3 regions of the Novosphingobium sp. 63-713 genome follow, and region 2 is predicted to be linked to each of the others. Evidence: riboswitches for the same ligand, from Rfam matches in the RefSeq annotation. Region 2 holds a riboswitch; each other region holds the start of a gene.
The links. Region 2 has a riboswitch for cobalamin ahead of BGP00_RS06355 (TonB-dependent receptor). Riboswitches for the same ligand answer to the same signal wherever they lie in the genome.
Positions count from the first base shown of each region.

Region 1: another riboswitch for cobalamin. It lies ahead of BGP00_RS09300 (HoxN/HupN/NixA family nickel/cobalt transporter); the one in region 2 lies ahead of BGP00_RS06355 (TonB-dependent receptor).
Region 3: another riboswitch for cobalamin. It lies ahead of BGP00_RS03660 (DUF1636 domain-containing protein); the one in region 2 lies ahead of BGP00_RS06355 (TonB-dependent receptor).

Region 1 is NZ_MKVS01000019.1:233,514-239,327, reverse strand. It holds gene BGP00_RS09305 (TonB-dependent receptor) at 1-2,060, shown strand, start outside; cobalamin riboswitch at 2,203-2,439, shown strand; gene BGP00_RS09300 (HoxN/HupN/NixA family nickel/cobalt transporter) at 2,661-3,644, shown strand; cobalamin riboswitch at 3,708-3,930, shown strand; gene cobW (cobalamin biosynthesis protein CobW) at 4,113-5,144, shown strand; gene cobN (cobaltochelatase subunit CobN) at 5,150-5,814, shown strand, end outside.
Region 2 is NZ_MKVS01000008.1:257,285-263,098, reverse strand. It holds gene BGP00_RS06370 (EAL domain-containing protein) at 1-941, opposite strand, end outside; gene BGP00_RS06365 (hypothetical protein) at 1,097-1,432, opposite strand; gene BGP00_RS06360 (cell wall hydrolase) at 1,637-2,893, opposite strand; cobalamin riboswitch at 3,105-3,315, shown strand; gene BGP00_RS06355 (TonB-dependent receptor) at 3,429-5,276, shown strand; gene BGP00_RS06350 (ABC transporter substrate-binding protein) at 5,280-5,814, shown strand, end outside.
Region 3 is NZ_MKVS01000005.1:643,327-649,140, forward strand. It holds gene cbiB (adenosylcobinamide-phosphate synthase CbiB) at 1-162, opposite strand, end outside; gene BGP00_RS03640 (aminotransferase class I/II-fold pyridoxal phosphate-dependent enzyme) at 155-1,108, opposite strand; gene BGP00_RS03645 (adenosylcobinamide-GDP ribazoletransferase) at 1,105-1,806, opposite strand; gene BGP00_RS03650 (histidine phosphatase family protein) at 1,803-2,336, opposite strand; gene cobT (nicotinate-nucleotide--dimethylbenzimidazole phosphoribosyltransferase) at 2,354-3,385, opposite strand; gene BGP00_RS03660 (DUF1636 domain-containing protein) at 3,382-3,789, opposite strand; cobalamin riboswitch at 3,961-4,151, opposite strand; gene BGP00_RS03665 (DHA2 family efflux MFS transporter permease subunit) at 4,227-5,759, opposite strand; gene BGP00_RS03670 (efflux RND transporter periplasmic adaptor subunit) at 5,756-5,814, opposite strand, start outside.

The sequences.
Region 1 (5,814 bases), on a different contig from region 2:
CGGACCTGACCGCCGTGGCGCCCAGCGTCAGCTTTGCGCAGGCAGGCCCCGCCACGATCATCAGCGTGCGCGGCGTTTCCAGCCGCGACACTTCCGAAATCGGGGACCCGGCCGTCTCGATCAGCATCGACGGTTTCAACCTGCAGCGCGCATTGGGCCTCAACGCCTCGATGTTCGATCTGGAGCGCGTCGAAGTGCTGCGCGGGCCGCAGGGCACGCTGCTGGGCCGCAATGCCACGGGCGGCGCGATCAACATCGTCACGGCCAAGCCCAAACCGGGCGATCTGTCGGCCTATCTGGGCGTCGAGGCCGGCAATTACCGGATGCATAATGTGAAGGGCATGATCAACGTGCCCGTCAATGACTGGATCACGCTGCGCGCCGCCTTTCAACTTCGCGACCACGACGGCTATCGCAACAATGCGCCTTCGGCCAATGCCGATGATGAACACAGCCGTTCGGCCCGCCTCCATCTGCTGATGAAGCCGACCGATCGCTTCTCGCTGCTGCTGACGGGGGAATATTCGGACTTTGACGGCGTGGGCACGGCGACGCAGGCCATTCCATGGGTGCTCTATACCGCCGCCAATGTGCCTGCCGGTTATGCGGTGGGCGATGTCGATCTGGGCGTGCCGCCGCGCGGCAATGCCAAGGATTTCCCGATGCCCGCCGGGTCCTATCTGCGCACCAAGGCATGGAATTACCGCGCGCAGGCCGATTATGACTTCACTTTTGCCACGCTGACCTATCAGGGCGGTTATCGCCGTTTCAAGATCGACCGGCGCACCACGCTAGGCGGCGCCTATGGCACCAATCGCCAGAATTTCACCTTTGGCCAGCGCGAAAACCTGCCCTCTTGGAACCACGAATTGCGCCTGTCCTCGAACAGCAAGGGGCCGTTGAAATGGCAGTTCGGCGGGTTCTACTTCAAGGAAAGCAACAATCTGACCACCCAGTTTCAGGATTTTCCGGGGCAGGATTCGATTTCGGGCACGCCTTTCCTGATACAGAACTATGTCTATCCCGATATCGTGGCGCAGGCCAAGGCGCTGTTCGGCCAGGCTTCCTATGAACTCATCCCCGGCCTGACGGTGGAAGCGGGCGCGCGCTATTCCAAGGATGACAAGCACCGGATCGGCTATAACACCGTCACCAATGTCACCACCTATCTCAACACCAAATGCTATCTCACCAATTCCTGCGTGATGGTGACGACGCCCCAGAACTCCACGGCGTCCAGCAGCAAGACCACCTGGCACGCCGCGCTCAACTATCAGGCCACCCCGCGCAACCTGCTCTATGCCAAGTTCGACACCGGCTATAAGGCGGGCGGCTTCACCGATCTGGCGGCCTATAATCCGGAAAGCATCACCGCCTATGAAATCGGGTCAAAGAACCGCTTTCTGGACAACCGACTTCAACTCAACCTGTCGGCCTATCTCTACAACTACACCGATCAGCAAGTGTCGCAGACCGTCACCAATTCAAACGGCGCGGTGGCCACGCTGGTGCTGAACGCGGGCGCCTCGCGCTATAAGGGCGTTGAACTCGACGCCCTGTTCGATCCCACGCCCGATGATCATTTCAACGCCTATGTCGCCTATCTGGACGCGCGTTTCACCAATTTCGCCGCTGCGGTCAGCGGCCAGCTCGCCCGCGCGGCGGCGGCCGAGGGCAAGCTGGTGGGTGCCAACTGGCAGCTTGACGGCAAGCGCCCCCCGCAGGCCCCGGTATGGACGGTCAATTTCGGCTATGAGCATGATTTTCATATCTTTGGCGGGCGCCTGACTCCGCGTTTCCAGACCCATTTTGAGTCGGAATCCTACTTTACCTTCTACAATTTCGCCTCCGACCGTCAGGACGCCTATCATCGCAGCGACATCATCGTGACCTACAGGCACGAACCCGCCAACTGGACGCTTTCGGCCTTCGTGCGCAATCTGGAGGACACTGTTGTGCTCTCCTCGGCCTCGGCCCCGACCAGCGCGACCTATCAGACCTATCGTGAGCAATATCAGGCCCCGCGCACCTATGGGGCGAGCTTTACCTACAACTGGTAATGTAAACGATATCAGATAGCGTGGATCACCAAGCTGAGCCATGGGATGGGTCCCTCCCCCGTTCCATGGCTCTTTTGCCATTCGCCGGTTCTTGGCATCGCCCGGCATTTGCAGTAACCATCCCCCCGGCGGCCGATCCGGTCGCCGAACTGATCGCGCCGGTGCCCGCCAAACGGGCTTAATCGGGAATGCGGTGCGGGGGGCTGGCCTCTCCAAATCCGCGGCTGTCCCTGCAACTGTAAACGGATAGCGCGATGCACATGCGCCCTTGCCAAGGGCCAGCCACTGGGCCGGACGCTAAATCCTGCGAGGTCTGGGAAGGCGTGCATCAAGCTGTGACCCGCAAGCCAGGAGACCTGCCGGCGTCTGGTCGCTCTTGCCATGGTCCAGGGGATGGCCGCGGCACGGTGTACTCCGTCTGAGCGACGCATGGGCGGCCGGGGCCGCAACGGATACGTGCGCGGGTCGCTCTTGGCGTCCGGCCCTGCGCGTGTGCCGCCCGTTTGCGCGGGTTTGCCCCGGCCCTGTCGCAAGGCGCCGGAGGATGTGCATACCGTGTTTTCCTATACCAAACCATCGCTGCGCCGCCGGATCGGCGCGCTGCTTGTCGCGCTGGCCATTGCCAATATCGCCATCTGGGGCTGGGCCTTTGGCCTGTTTCATCATCAACCGCTGATGCTGGGAACAGCCCTGCTGGCGTGGGGGCTGGGCCTGCGCCATGCGGTCGATGCCGATCATATCGCGGCCATCGACAATGTGACGCGCAAGCTGATGCAGGATGGCCAGCGCCCGATCACGGCGGGCTTCTGGTTCGCGCTAGGCCATTCCGGGATCATCGCCATCGCCTCTGTCGGCATCGCCCTGACAGCCAGCGCTCTGGCCCGCTTCGGTGCGTTCAAGGAGATCGGCGGGGTGATCGCCACGGTGATCTCGGCGCTGTTCCTTTTCACCATCGCGGGCATGAACCTTGCCATCCTGCGCTCGGTCTGGCGCAGCTTTGTTCATGTCCGCGCGGGCGGTGCTTATACGGAAAGCGACCTCGACCTGCTGGCCGGATCGCGCGGGCCGCTTTCGCGCCTGTTCGCACCCATGTTCCGGCTGGTCGGCAAGAGCTGGCATATGGCCCCGCTCGGCTTCCTCTTCGGCCTCGGCTTTGACACGGCCACTGAGGTTGCGATTCTGGGCATGTCGGCCAATCAGGCGGCCAATGGCCTCTCCCTCGCCACGGTTCTGGTGCTGCCCGCGCTGTTTGCCGCCGGGATGGCGTTGATCGACACGGCCGATGGCGTGGTCATGCTTGGCGCCTATGAATGGGCCTTCGTAAAGCCGATCCGCAAACTCTATTACAACATCACCATCACGCTGGTGTCGGCCCTTGTCGCCATCGTCATCGGCGGGATTGAAACGCTGGCCCTGATCGGCGGCAAGCTGGGCCTGACGGGCTGGCCTTGGGCCATGGCGACACGGCTGGGCGAAAATTTCAACAGTCTGGGCTTTGGCATCATCGCCCTGTTCGTCCTGTGCTGGCTTATCAGTTTTGCCATTTATCGCTGGAAACGCTTTGACGAGATCGAGGTTTCGTAAACACGCCAATTGCTTTTCGCGCCATGTGGTTTAGAACCAAGCGCGAAAGTTCGGGGCAACCCGGTTTTCAATGATCGCGCCGGTGCCCGTAAATGGGCTTAATCGGGAATGCGGTGCGGGGGGCCTGCCCCCCAAATCCGTGGCTGTCCCTGCAACTGTGAGCGGATAGCGCGATGCACATGTCCCCCTCCATCCGGGGGCGGCCACTGGGCTTAACGGTCTGGGAAGGCGTGCATCAAGCTGTGACCCGCAAGCCAGGAGACCTGCCGGCGCACCGGTCGCTCTTGCCTTGATCCAGGGAGTGGTCACGGCACGGTAACTCCCCGTCTGAGCGGCGAACTGTGTGGCTGGGGCCGCACGGGTTGCGTGGTCACGGGCGCCTCGTCGCGCCCGCCCGTTGTCGCGCGCCGACCGGATTGTTCCGGTATGCCCCGCCCTGTCTCGCTCCGGCGCGCGGGAGAAGTACCAGTGCCTGACCTGTCCAAGGTTCCCGTCACCATCGTCACCGGCTTTCTGGGCGCGGGAAAAACCACGCTGATCAGCCATTTGATCCGCAATGCTGGCGGCCGCAGGCTGGCCGTGGTGGTCAATGAATTCGGCATGCTGGGGGTGGATGGCGACATTCTGCAATCCTGCGCCATTCCCGATTGCCCGGTGGAAAATATCGTCGAACTGGCCAATGGCTGCATCTGCTGCACGGTGGCCGATGATTTCATCCCCACGGTGGAGCGCCTGCTGGCGCTGAATCCGCGCCCCGATCACATCCTGATCGAAACCTCCGGCCTTGCCCTGCCCAAGCCCTTGCTCAAAGCCTTTGACTGGCCCGCGATCCGCAGCCGGATCACGGTCGATGGCGTGCTGGCGCTGGCCGATGCCGAAGCGGTGGCGGCGGGCCGCTTCGCCCCCGATCCCGCGGCCATCGAGGCCCAGCGCGCCGCCGATCCGGGGGTTGACCATGAAACCCCGCTTTCCGAAGTGTTCGAGGACCAGCTGGCCTGCGCCGACATGGTGCTGCTGACCAAGGTGGACCTTGCCGGGACGCAGGGCACTGCCGAAGCCCGCGCGGTAATCGCGGCGGAGACCCCGCGTCCCATCCTCGAACTGGCCGAGGGCGTCATCGACCCGCGCGTTATCCTTGGCCTTGGCGCGGCGGCCGAGGACGATATTGCCGCCCGCCCCTCGCATCACGATGGCGAGGATGACCACGAGCATGACGATTTCGACAGCACGGTCGTCACCCTGCCGGAAATCACTGACCCGTCGGATCTGGCCGCCCGCATTGGCCAGCTCGCGGACCAGTATGGGATCCTGCGCGTCAAGGGCTATGCCGCCGTGGCGGGCAAGCCGATGCGCCTGCTGGTTCAGGCCGTGGGCGGGCGCGTGCGCCACCATTACGACCGCCCATGGCGCGCGGGCGAGACCCGCCAGACCACGCTGGTCGCCATTGCAGAGCGCGGAAATATAGATGCCGCCGCCATCCAGGCCACGCTGGCGGGCTAAACCCGATGCATGTCATCTTTCGCGAAACGCACGGGATGGAGGAAACGGCCATTCCGCAGGATCTGGGGCAGGCGCCTGCGGATCTGGTCGTGCTGTCATTTTCCGACAGCGATCTGGGCGCCTTTGCGGCGGCATGGCATCGTGCGCACAGCGATGATCCGGCCTTCCCCTCGCTGCGCCTCGCCAATCTTTCGGCGTTGGCCCATCCGCTCTCGGTCGATACCTATATCGAACGGACATTATTGGGGGCAAAGGCCATCCTGATCCGCCTGATCGGAGGGCAGGCCTATTGGTCCTATGGGCTACAACAGGTCGAGATAATGGCCCGGTCGCGGGGCATCGCGCTGGCGGTGCTGCCCGCCGATGGGCGAGCGGACATTCGGCTGGATTCGGCCTCGACCGTGGCGCCCGCCTTGCTGGCCGATTTGCGCCGCCTGTGCGATGGCGGCGGGGCCGAGGCCGCGGGCACGGCGCTGAATTTATTGGCCGGGGCGGCGGGATTTTCGTTGGCGCCGGGTGCGGCAAGGGCGGGATTGCCGATGGCCGGGGGATGGCATCCGGAGCGAGGAGTGTGCGATCCTTTGACATTTGCCGCCACCCGCCCGCTCGTGCTGATCATCTTTTACCGCTCCTATCTGGCCGCCGATGATCTCGACCCCTTTGCCCAATT
Region 2 (5,814 bases):
CGCAGGATGTCGTTCAGGATCGTATCGGCCACGCCCTTGATGACGGCGTCGGAGGCGGCCTCAAACGCGATGATGAATTCATCGCCGCCAAACCGCCCGATGCCCGCCCCCACCGGCGCGCTGCGGCGCAGGCGCGCGGCCACCTCGACCAGACAGCGGTCGCCCACCTGATGGCCCAGCGTGTCGTTGATTTCCTTGAAGCGGTCGAGATCCAGCCACAGGATCGCCAGCTTGTTGCCCTCCGGGATCGCTACAAGGCGTTCGACCAGATGATGGTTAAGCCCCGCTCGATTGAGCAGGCCGGTGACAATGTCGGTGCGCGCCAGATGCTGCATCTTTTCGGCAAGGCGCTGGCTGGTTTCGGCGCTGGCAATCGAATCGCGCAGCGTGCGGAACACATTGAGCGTGATCGACATCATCGCGGGCAGCACGAGAAACAGCGTGAAGGCCAGCAACTGGCTGGCCAGATCGGTCTGCATCCCGGCCGCCACGATCACCGGCAGCAGCGCCAGCGCCAATTGCCCGATGGCGATTGCGGGGCGCCCGGCGTTGCGCGCGGCAATCCCCACCGAATAGGCAATCGCATTGCCCACCATCAGCGTGCGCACCGGCCCCGGCACTGGATGGAAAAACGTCAGTGCCGCGATCATTCCGGCCATGATCGAATAGGAAAACGCGCCCAATTCATAAATGATTTCAAGCGCGCGTGCCTTATGCGCCATCCATCGCGGCAGGATGGTCGCGCTGGCCACGCGCATCAGCGCGATGGCCGACATGACCCAGGCGGCAAGGGTGATGGAGCGGTTGCCCGATTCAATGGCGGCGGTTGCGCTGGTTAAAATCCCGCACAGCGCGCCGATCGCCAGCGACGACGGTTGCGTATAGAGCGTGGTGACCAGAATGGCTCTTGCCCGGTCATCAGCAGCATGGGTTTTGAACAAAACCCGCAACGTGTCGAATAAAGGACGGATCGGACAACTCCCGCTGGACAAGGACAACCTAGGGGAGAACTCGTCACAGATTGGTTAACGACATTGTCAAACGTTCAAAGTCTGTCGCATTTATACAAAAAATTGCGATGCCGCCAACCGCCCCCTCACTCGGGGGAAACCAGCGGCTCAAACTCCTCCACCGAGCGATGCGCCGTGGCCAGACGGTTGGCCATCTGCCGGTCCAGCTTGCGGCAAATGCCCAGCCAGTGGCGGTATTGATCGCGGTTGCCTTCGAAAAAGGCGCGCAGGGCGATGTTGCGCGCGCGTTCTGCGGCGCCAAGGCCATGGCGGGCGAAATGTTGCAGGGCGCTGTAGAGCATCACATCGGTTTCGACCTGATTGTCATGGTCATTGGCCGGTGCGCGCAGCCGGGGGCGGCGCAACACGCGCGCCACAGCGCCGCATTCACCCGCACCTGCCGCTGCAAATCGGATCGACATGCCTGAAAATTCCTCAATCTCGATTGATAATCGGCTTCTGTCTATCACATGGGGGCTAAGTCTTCGTGTTTTGCCTTGGTTATCATATCCCTGTCGCGGGTTAACCGAGTTTGCACCCATCTTGGATCTACCGAGTGTTAAAATGCCCCGGTGCACCGCGACAAAAACGGCGTTCCGGGGCGGGTTTAACGGGCAAAACAGGGTTTATTCGGGATCGCTGAGCCAGCGTCCGCTGTTCTGATATTCGGGGCGAACATTATCGCTGCCGGGCAAATTCGCCGCCCGATAGGCATTATCTCCGCCATGGCGCAACGCTTCGGCGGTATATTGCGGCGCGGCGGCGGCGGGCGTGGCGGATGCCCCGCTACCATGGGTTGCAGCGCCAAGGGTCTGACCCATTTTGGCGGCATAAGCGCGTTCGATGGCGATCGGGTCGTCCACCAGTTCGCGATTTGCAAAGGCCACCCGCTGATGCGGGACGGGCAGCGGCTCGCTGATGGCGTGAACAAAGCGGAATGCGCCGGAATCGCCCGCCGGTCCATGCATGCGGTAAAAGCGATGCGCGCCGATCTGGCCGATGAAATTCAGGCTGTCGGCCCAATAGGGATGGACGGCAAACGTATGATAATGCGTGGCAAGGCCGACCGGCGCATAGACATAGCCAGCCAGTGCGGCGCGGGCCACGGCCTCGGCGCGGCTCCAGAAATAGCGGCTGGGCTTGCGCATCAGCGCGCCGTCGCAGGTAAAGGTGAACTGGCACCCGGTGGCGCGTTCCGAACCCTGAAACACCACGCCGCACACGCTTTTGGGATAGGCGGGATGGGCCATGCGGTTGAGCACGACCTGCGCCACGGCGCGCTGGCCATCGTCGGGCTCGCTGGCGGCCTCGTAATAGACCGCAGCGGTCAGGCAGGAGAGCGCGCGTTCGCGGTCCACCGCATTGGCCAGGCCCGAAAGCGCGCGCGCCGCCGGACCTGATCCGGGCAGGGGCGTTTCATCATCGCCCTGCGCCGCCGCACCGCCATCCCAATGCAGCCCCGGCGCCATCGCGGCCAGCGCCCCGCGCCAGCCGGTCGCGGGGGCGGGCGCTTCGGCCTCGCGGCTGACGTAATAGTAGGCCGCGCCCGGCCAACTGTCGCCCGGTTGTTCAAAGGGCATGGGGGCGGTGCTGCTCTGGCCATCGACGGGATCGGCCTCGTCATGGGCGGTTGTGGCGGCCAGCGCCATTGCGCCGGTGCCTTGCCCGCGCCATGCCTGCACGGCCAAAATCGCCAGCAGGGCGCAGGCCACAGCCAACAGGCGCTGCATCGTCGCGCGGCGCAGTTCGGCATTGCGCAGGGCGTTGATTCTCATGCCGTCGCCCCGGCGCAAGCGTGCCGCATGGTCCGTCCGCCCATCGTCGCGCGCGGGCGGGGCGGATCGCAGGGCATCAAACGCAAGGGAGGCACGCGGGCTGTTCATCCTGACTTCTCGGCCTTTGGCAAATCGGGCGATCATGGCAAAACACACAATCGCCGGGGCTGCACCTGCCGAATTGGGGCCGTCTCATTGCGGCACGGAAGGGGCGGATAATCCTTAATGCCTTAATTTGGCGCCCTCCGATCAGGGTTAAAAAAGCCTTGCCCGCGCCTTTACGGCTGTGCCCCTTGCACCTTTGGGCATGTGGGGCTAGGGCGGCGGCCACGCCAACGGTGCCCCTCGCAGGGGGGCTGAAAAGGGAATTTGCCCGCTCTTGCTCCGGCAAGGGGGATGCAAAGCTGCCCCCGCAACTGTTTCCGGGCGAGCGTACCGTCATATGCCACTGGGCCGATCGGTCTGGGAAGGCGGCGGATGCGCGATGACCCCGGATAGCCAGGAGACCTGCCGGTGGTTGTCGTTCAGCGCCGGGCGGGGAAGACCGGATGCAGCGCGATGCCGTCTGTTTCCATGCGCAAGGGGCGCGTGGGGCGGCCTCTCCCGCCACGAACGGCAAATAGCCTTCGTGAGGGAAAGAGCTATGAAAATCCGTTATTTCGCCGCCGCTTCGTCGCTGATCGCGCTGGCCCTGTCCGCGCCCGTCATGGCCGCCGAAGATGCTGGGGCCATCACCGTACTGGCCACCGGCAACAGCCAGCCGGTCGATGAGACCGGCCAGTCGATCAGCGTGGTCGATCTGGCCGAGATCCAGTCGATCCAGGGGCCGGACCTGACCCGCGTGCTGACCCGCCTGCCGGGCGTGTCCTTTGCCCGCGCGGGCGGCCTTGGCGCCACCACCAGCTTTTTCGTGCGCGGCGCCAATTCCGAACAGACCCTTGTGATGATCGACGGGGTGAAGGTCGAGGACACGGCGGCCCCTTCGGGCGGCTATGATTTTGCCAATCTGGTCAGCGGCGGCGTCGGTCGCATCGAACTGCTGCGCGGATCGAACAGCGTGGTGTGGGGCAGCAATGCCATCGGCGGCGTCATCGCCATCACCAGCCGCGAACTGAACGGCGCGGAGCTGAATTTCGAGGGCGGCAGCAACAGCACCTTTGATGCGGGAGCCACGCTGGGCCTGTCGAAGGACGCCTATGCGATCACGCTCAACGGCGGCTACATCAGCACCGACGGCATCCCCACCCGCACCACCGACACGCGCGCCAACGGTTTCCACCAGACCCGCCTGTCCACCCGCGCTCGCCTGCGTCTGGCGCAGGGGCTCAACCTTGTGGCCACGGCGCGCTATGCCGATGGTCAGGTGGGCGTCGATTCCTATGACTGGGTGCTGGGCTATGTGAACCGGGGCGAGGTGCAGTCGAGCGAGCAGGTTTCGGGCCGTGTGGGTCTGGAATATGCGGCCGAGAAATATTCGGCGCGTCTGGGCATCAGCCAGTCCTCGCTGCGTCGGGGCTATATTGATCCCACGGTGCAGAACACCGAATACAGCTCCTACCTTGGCCGCAGCACGCGCATTGACGGCGCGGCCCATGTCGATCTGCCCTATTTCTTCTCCGCCGATGTGGGCGGCGAGGCGATGTGGAACCATGCGCGCTCGTATTATTTCACGCCCGGCGCGGTGAATGATGCGAATATCGCCAGCGGCTATGGCCTGCTGGGCTGGAGGGCGTTTGGGCTGAGCCTGTCGGGCGGCCTGCGCGTGGACAGCCATTCCACCTTTGGCACCCACACAACCTTTGGCGCGAACGGCACGTACAGCCTGATCGACGATGTCCGCCTGCGCGCTTCCTATGGCGAGGGTTTCCGCGCCCCCTCGCTCTATCAGCTTTTCGATCCCTATTCGGGCAACAAGGGGCTCAAGGCGGAAACCAGCAAGTCCTATGACGTCGGCCTTGAAAAGGGCGACCGCAATGGCAAGCTGTACGGCGCCGTCACATGGTTCCACCGCGATATCAACAACCAGATCGACTATGACCTGTCCACCTCGACCTATGCCAATCTGGGCCGTACGCGGGCCGAGGGTCTGGAATTCGAAACCGGCCTGCGCCCGGTCGATGCGCTGCAATTGCGTGCGCTCTACACTTTCGTGAAGAGCACCAACCAGACCGCCGGCAGCAGCGCGCTGGGCAAGGATCTGGCGCGTCGTCCGCGTCATATGGTCACCTGGTCGGCCGACTGGAAAACGCCGCTGGCGGGCCTTGCCATCGGCGGCGACATTCGCGTCGTCTCGTCCAGCTTTGACAATGCGGCCAATAGCAACCGTCTGGCGGGCTATGCGCTGGTGGGCCTGCGCGCCAGCATTCCGGTGGGCGATCATGCGGAAATCTTTGGCCGCATCGAAAACCTGACGAATGAGCGTTATGCGGTGGTCAAGGATTACAATTCCTATGGCCGCACCGCATCGCTGGGCCTGCGGGCAAAGCTGTAATTGATGCGCGGGGGGCTGGCCCTGCTTGGAGCCTTGATGGTGGGGGCCTGCGCTCCCGCTGCGCCTCGGGTTCAGCCCTCCCGTATCATCAGCCTTAATCCTTGCACCGATGCGCTGCTGGTCGAACTGGCCGACCGCGATCAGATCGGGGCGCTGTCCTCCTATAGCCGCGATCCGGCGCAAAGCTCGATGGATGTGGCGCAGGCGCGCCGCTTTCCCTTCACTCGCGGCACGATGGAGGAGGTGATCTCCGCCCAGCCGTCGCTGGTGGTTTCGGGCAGTTTTACGCCAGCCGCGACACGCGCCGCCTATGCGCGCATGGGCCTGCGGCTGGAGGAATTTTCCATGGCCGCCACGGTGGAGGAGAGCGAGGGTCAGATCCGCCGCATGGCCGCCCTGCTGGGCCACCCCGACCGGGGCGAGGCGATGATTGCGCGGATTGATCGGGCCATGCGCGATGCCGCGCCGCCTTTGGGGGCGAAACCTTTGCCCGCGCTGATCTGGCATGGCGGCGGGCTGGTCGTGGGGGGCGAGACTT
Region 3 (5,814 bases), on a different contig from region 2:
CACGCGCCGCGCCGCAGCGCCGCCGCGATTGCCGATGCGCTCCGCCGCGTTGATGATCCGCGCAAACAAGCCCACCGGATGGCCCACCCGGCGATAGAGCCATCCCGGCCAGCCCAGTGCCGCCTCCAGCGCCATGGCCGTCAGGGCCACAGGATCAGCCATGACGTAAAGCTCCGGCCAATCTCACCCAATCCTCCTGCGCCGCCGGGATGCCCAGACGCAGCCAGTGCGGGTTATAATCAAACGGGCGGGTCAAAATGCGATGCTGCGCCAATCGGTCAAACAAGTCCTGCGCACCATCAATCAGGCGGAAATGCGGACATTCGCCCAGCACCTTGAACCCATGAGCCGCCAGCAATTCAGCCATCCGCCCCGCCCGCGCCGCCAGATCGCGGCGCGCCTGCGCGATCCATGGCGCATCGCGATAGGCCGCCACGCCCGCCGCCAAGGCCGCCGCCCCCAGCGGCCAGTCACCCAGAATGGAGCGCAGCATCGCCACCACCGGCCCCGCTCCCAGCACAAAGCCGAGGCGCAAACCGGCAAGGCCAAAGAATTTGCCAAAGGAGCGCAGCACGATCAGCCGGGGCCACGCGCCAACCCGCCCCGCCACCGAAACCTCCGGCGTGGCATCGGCAAAGGCCTCGTCCACCACCAGCCAGCCATCGCGCGCGGCCAGATCATCATGCCATGCATGCAGATCCCGCGTCGGGGTGATCCGCCCATCGGGATTGTTTGGATTGGCAAGCAAGAACGCCCGCGCACCGCCCGGCCCATCGCCCGCCTCGCCATCGGGAAAGGCCGCCGCATGGGTGCGATAGGCAGGCCAGCGATAGGAACCCGCTCCGATCCATTGCCCGATCAGGCGCAGCGCCATCTCGCTGCCCGGCACGGCGCAGCAATATTCGGGCGAGACGCCAAAATGCGCCGCCGCCGCCGCCTCCAGCGCGGTCAAAGCCTCACGTTCGGGCAGGCGTTGCCAGTCGGCCTCAATAGTGCCGGGCCATGGCGCGGGGTTGATCCCGGTAGACAGGTCGAGCCAATCCTCGCCACCGAAATGCCGCGCCGCCGCCGCCAATGCGCCGCCGTGATGGGTAAAACCGCCGATCATCGCGCGCAGACCATGGCGAGCAGCAGCGCGGCTTCGACCAGCTCGATCCCCGCGCCATGGCCATCGCCCGAAATGCCGCCGATCCGCCGCCTGATCCAAAGCGCCCATAGAGCGATGGCCGGAACAGCCATCACCAGCCAAGGCGCAAAGGGCAAGGCAAGAGCCAGCAAACCGCCCCAGACCGCCACATGCTGCCAGCCCACGCCATCGCGAAACAGCGTGCCCAACCCTTCATGCAGCGGGGGCAGGATCAGCGTCCAGACCAAAGGCCCGACCCGCGCGGCCCCAGCGACCGGCACCAGCCAGAGCACATCGCCAACATCATGGAGCAGCACCAGCTTGGCCAGCAATTGCATGACGATGGCCACCACGCCAAAACTGCCGATATGGGGGTCGGCCAGAACGGCCTTCAACCGCGCAGGATCCTTATGCGCCGCGCCCGCCGCATCGGCCATATCGCCCAACCCGTCGAGATGGAGCGCGCCCGTCATGCCCACCCAAGCCGCGAGGCCGCCCAGCGCGCCCAGCCACGGATCGACCCGCCCCAGCGCCCAGACTGCGCCCGCCACGCAGCCCCCCACCACCAGCCCGGCGGCGGGAAACCAGCGCATCGCTTTGGCGTAATCCGCCCGGTCCGCCTCCATCGCGGGCAGCGGCAGGCGCGTCATGAATTGCAGCGCGAGGATCAGATGTTTCACGCGATCAATTCCGTCACCTGCGCCCCGTCGCCCCACAGGCGCAGGCTGATCCGCGCGGCATAGGGCAAATGAAAAGCCCAGGTCTGGCGATAGGTCAGGCCCAGCAGCAGGCCCAGCGCCGCGCGCATCGGCCCGGCATGGGTGATGACCAGCGCGTCCTCCTCGATCACCAGCAGGGCCTGCGCGATGCGGCCCTGCATATCGCCCCAGCTTTCGCCGCCTGGGGGAGGATTGGCCTGCGGATCATCCCAGAACGGCGCAATGGCCCCGCCCAGTTCGGCCGGAGCGCAGCCCTCCCACGCGCCGAAATTCAACTCGCGCCAGCGGGGGTCGATGGTGAGCGCCAGCCCGCTATCCTGCGCGATCTCTTCGCCCGCCATCCGCGCGCGGGACAGGTCCGAGGCAATGAGGCAAGCCACCGCCAATCCCCGCGCTCGGGCGCGGCAGGCGATCAGACCCTCCGGCGTTGGCGCCACATCGCGATGGCCATGGAGGCGCCCTGCCCCCTCAACCGCGCCGTGGCGGATCAAGTGGAGCGCCCGCGCCTTCACAGCGCCCCGGCCAATTGGGGTCCGGCTACTTGGGCCTGCGCAAAGGTCGCCATGTCGGCATGGGCCGCCAGAGCGCTGCGCACCAGTTGTGCGGCCACCGCCGCCCCGCTGCCCTCGCCCAGACGCATGGCCAGATGCAGCAGCGGATCGAGGCCGAGATGGGCCAGCAGGCGGGCATGGCCCCCTTCGGCCGAGCAATGGGCCGCCATGCAATGGGCGGTGATGTCGGGCTCCGCCGCAGCGATGGGGGCGATCGAGGCGCAAGCGATAAAGCCATCGAGCAGCACCGGAATCCGCATTGCCCGCGCGGCCACAATGGCCCCCGCCATCGCCGCGATCTCACGCCCGCCCAACCGGCGCAGCGCCTCGAACGGATCGCGGATGTCGGCACCATGCAGCGCCAGAGCCTCATCCACCACAGCCACCTTGCGCGCGACGCCCGGCGCATCCAACCCCGTGCCGCGCCCGGCCCATTCGGCCCCGCCCCCGCCAAAAGCCTGTGCGCAAAGCGCGGCGGCGGGGGTGGTGTTGCCGATCCCCATCTCGCCCACAAACAGCAGGTCGGCCCGCGGATCGACCGCGCATGCCCCCGCGTTCAGGGCGGCCAGGCATTCCTCCTCGCTCATCGCCGGGGCCTGCGTGATGTCCTGCGTCGGGCGGTGGAGATCAAGCGGCACAATCGTCAGATGCGCCCCGCAGGCCCGCGCCAGAGCATTGATCGCCGCGCCGCCCTGACGGAAATTGCCCACCATCTGGGCCGTCACCTCGGGCGGATAGGCGCTGACGCCACGCGCCGCGATGCCGTGATTGCCGGCAAAGACAATGCCTTGCAGGTGATCGAGCGCGGGGATTTCGCGCCCGCTCCACCCGGCCATGAACAGGGCGATTTCCTCCAGACGGCCGAGCGATCCGGCGGGCTTGGTCAATTGCGCCTGACGCGCGGCGGCAGCGGCTATCGCCCCGGCATCGGCGGCGGGCAGGGACGAAAGCGCGGCGAGGAAATCCGTCGGGCTGGCAAACAGGGTCATGCGACGACAAATCCTTCAGGCGGGGTGCGGGTGATGAAATGGCCCTTCACGCCTGCGGGCCATTGGCGATAGGGCACCTGCCCATGCTCGCTGGCCGCATGAAGCGCGGCATAATCGAGGATCGCGCGGGCGGCCTCGCCATCGGCCGCGAAATCGCCCAGCACATAGCCGATCCGCCCCGGCGCGCGGATCTGCACCACGCAGTGCCGCTGACACGCGAACAGGCAAGGCATTTCCTCCACCCCGACCCCGGCCAGGGCCGGATCATCCTCTTGCGCCGCGCGCAAGGCATCGGCCAGCAAGGCGCCGCCGCGCCGCCTCTGCTCATCCTCGCGCACATCGGCCGAAACCCGGCATGTCGAACAGACCACCACGCATGGCCCTTGATCCACCGCGCGCAGCATTACCGGAAATCCGCAATATATTCGGGCATGGCTCTTCCCTCGACCAGACGTTCACGCCCCGCCCGATGCGCCCAAGGCGACATGCCGAAGCATCCCGCCCGGAACCCCTCCGGCAGAGCCACAATGTCGCTATCGAGGAAAACCCCGTCCGCGCCGCACACCCTGTCGGAGCGAAAAACGACGGCGTCAGGCAGGTCTCCTGGCTCGCGGGTCCATGCCGGTTCGGCCGCCTTCTCAAAGGGTTCCCCCCTCAATGGCATCGGGCCGATGGCTATCCGCTCACAGTTGCAGGGGCAGCCCGGGTCTTGAACCCGTGTTCCCTTTTGATCCCCTCGCGGGGAACCTGTCGCTTGGGGCCGTGGGTATCGGGCGCGGGGGCAAAGGTCAAGCCAAGCTCAAATTGAAAAGGGGCCGGAAATCTCCGACCCCTTTTTGCATCAATGCGCGGCGGCGGTGTCGATCGGCCCCTTGGGCTTTGGCACGAGCCAGACGATCATGGCGGCGGCCACAAAACAGACCGCGATGATCGCGAATATATGGACCGTTGCCACCATCACGCTCTGCCCCTGAACCAATTGGGTCAGCGAGGCGATGGCGCCTTCGTTGCTCTGTCCGCCATCGACCATGCCGTCGATGGTGGCCTGCCCCTGCGGCATGGCCCCGGCAATCGCGCTTTGCGCGCGGGTGGCCTCGTTTTCCCAGCCCGTCTGCACCAGCGAGGTGGCAAAGGCCCCCGCCACGGTGCGCATGAAATTGGACACGCCCGCCGCATTGGCTTCCTCGCCTGGATCGACGCTGGCCATGGCAAGGCCGATGGTGGGGATGAAGAACATCACCATGAAAGGCCCGGTCATCAAGGTGGGCAGAGCCGCCTGCCAGAAGGTGACGTCGCTGTTGAAACTGGTGCGCCATGCGGCAAGACCCGCGAGGCCCATGATGCCGGTGAAGATGATCTTGCGCGGGTCCATCTTGGCCGCCAATTGGCCGACGATGGGCGCGGACAAGACGGCGAACACCCCCATCACCCCGGTGGCATAGCCCGCCCAGGTGGCGGTATAGCCAAGGTTCTGCTGCAACCACAAAGGCAGGATCACGACCGTGGCAAAGAAGGCGCCAAAGCCCACCGAATAGGTCAGCGCCGAGGCCGTAAAGCCGCGATGGCGAAAGATGCGCAGATCGACGATCGGGTTCTTTTCGGTCAGTTCCCAGATCAGGAAACAGGCAAAGCCGATCGCCGCAATCACCGCCAGCGCCTGAATTTCGACCGAGGCGAACCAGTCATGGTTGCGCCCTTCATCCAGCAGGATCTGAAGCGCGCCGACCCAAACGATCAGCAGGCCAAGGCCCACCATGTCGATGGGGGCCTTGACGATCTCGTCCTTGCGCCCGCGCAGCAGCGCGATCAGCAGCAGACCGCCCGCCGTGGCCACCGGCACGCCGATGAAGAAGATCGAGGGCCAGCCCACATTGTCGCACAAAGTCCCGCCCAGCACCGGCCCGACAATAGGCCCGATCAGCGTGGTCATCGCCCAGATCACCGTGCCCAGCACCTGCTTTTCCGGCGGCAGGAGACGCATCATCAAGGTCTGCGCCAGAGGCATGATCGGCCCCCCGCACAGGCCCAGCGCCACCCGGCAGGCCACCAGCATCCCCAGCGAGGTGGACATGCCGCAAAGCGCCGACAGGCCCGCAAACGCCAGATAACAGAAGATGAAAACCCGCTGCGCCCCGAACCGGGCGGAAAGCCAGCCGGTCAGCGGCACCGTGATAGCCTCGGCCACGGCATAGGAGGTGATCACCCAGCTGCCCTGCGAGGCCGAAACGCCCAGCGATCCGGCGATGGTGGGCACCGAAACATTGGCAATGGTGGTGTCGAGCACCACCAGAAAATTGCCCAGCGCAATGGCCAGCACCACCAGCCATAATTGCGCCCCCTCCAGGGGCCGGTCAGGAGAGGTGACCGCGATCATTTCGACACGTCAATATCGGCCGTCATCGACAGGCCCACGCGCAAGGGATGCGCGG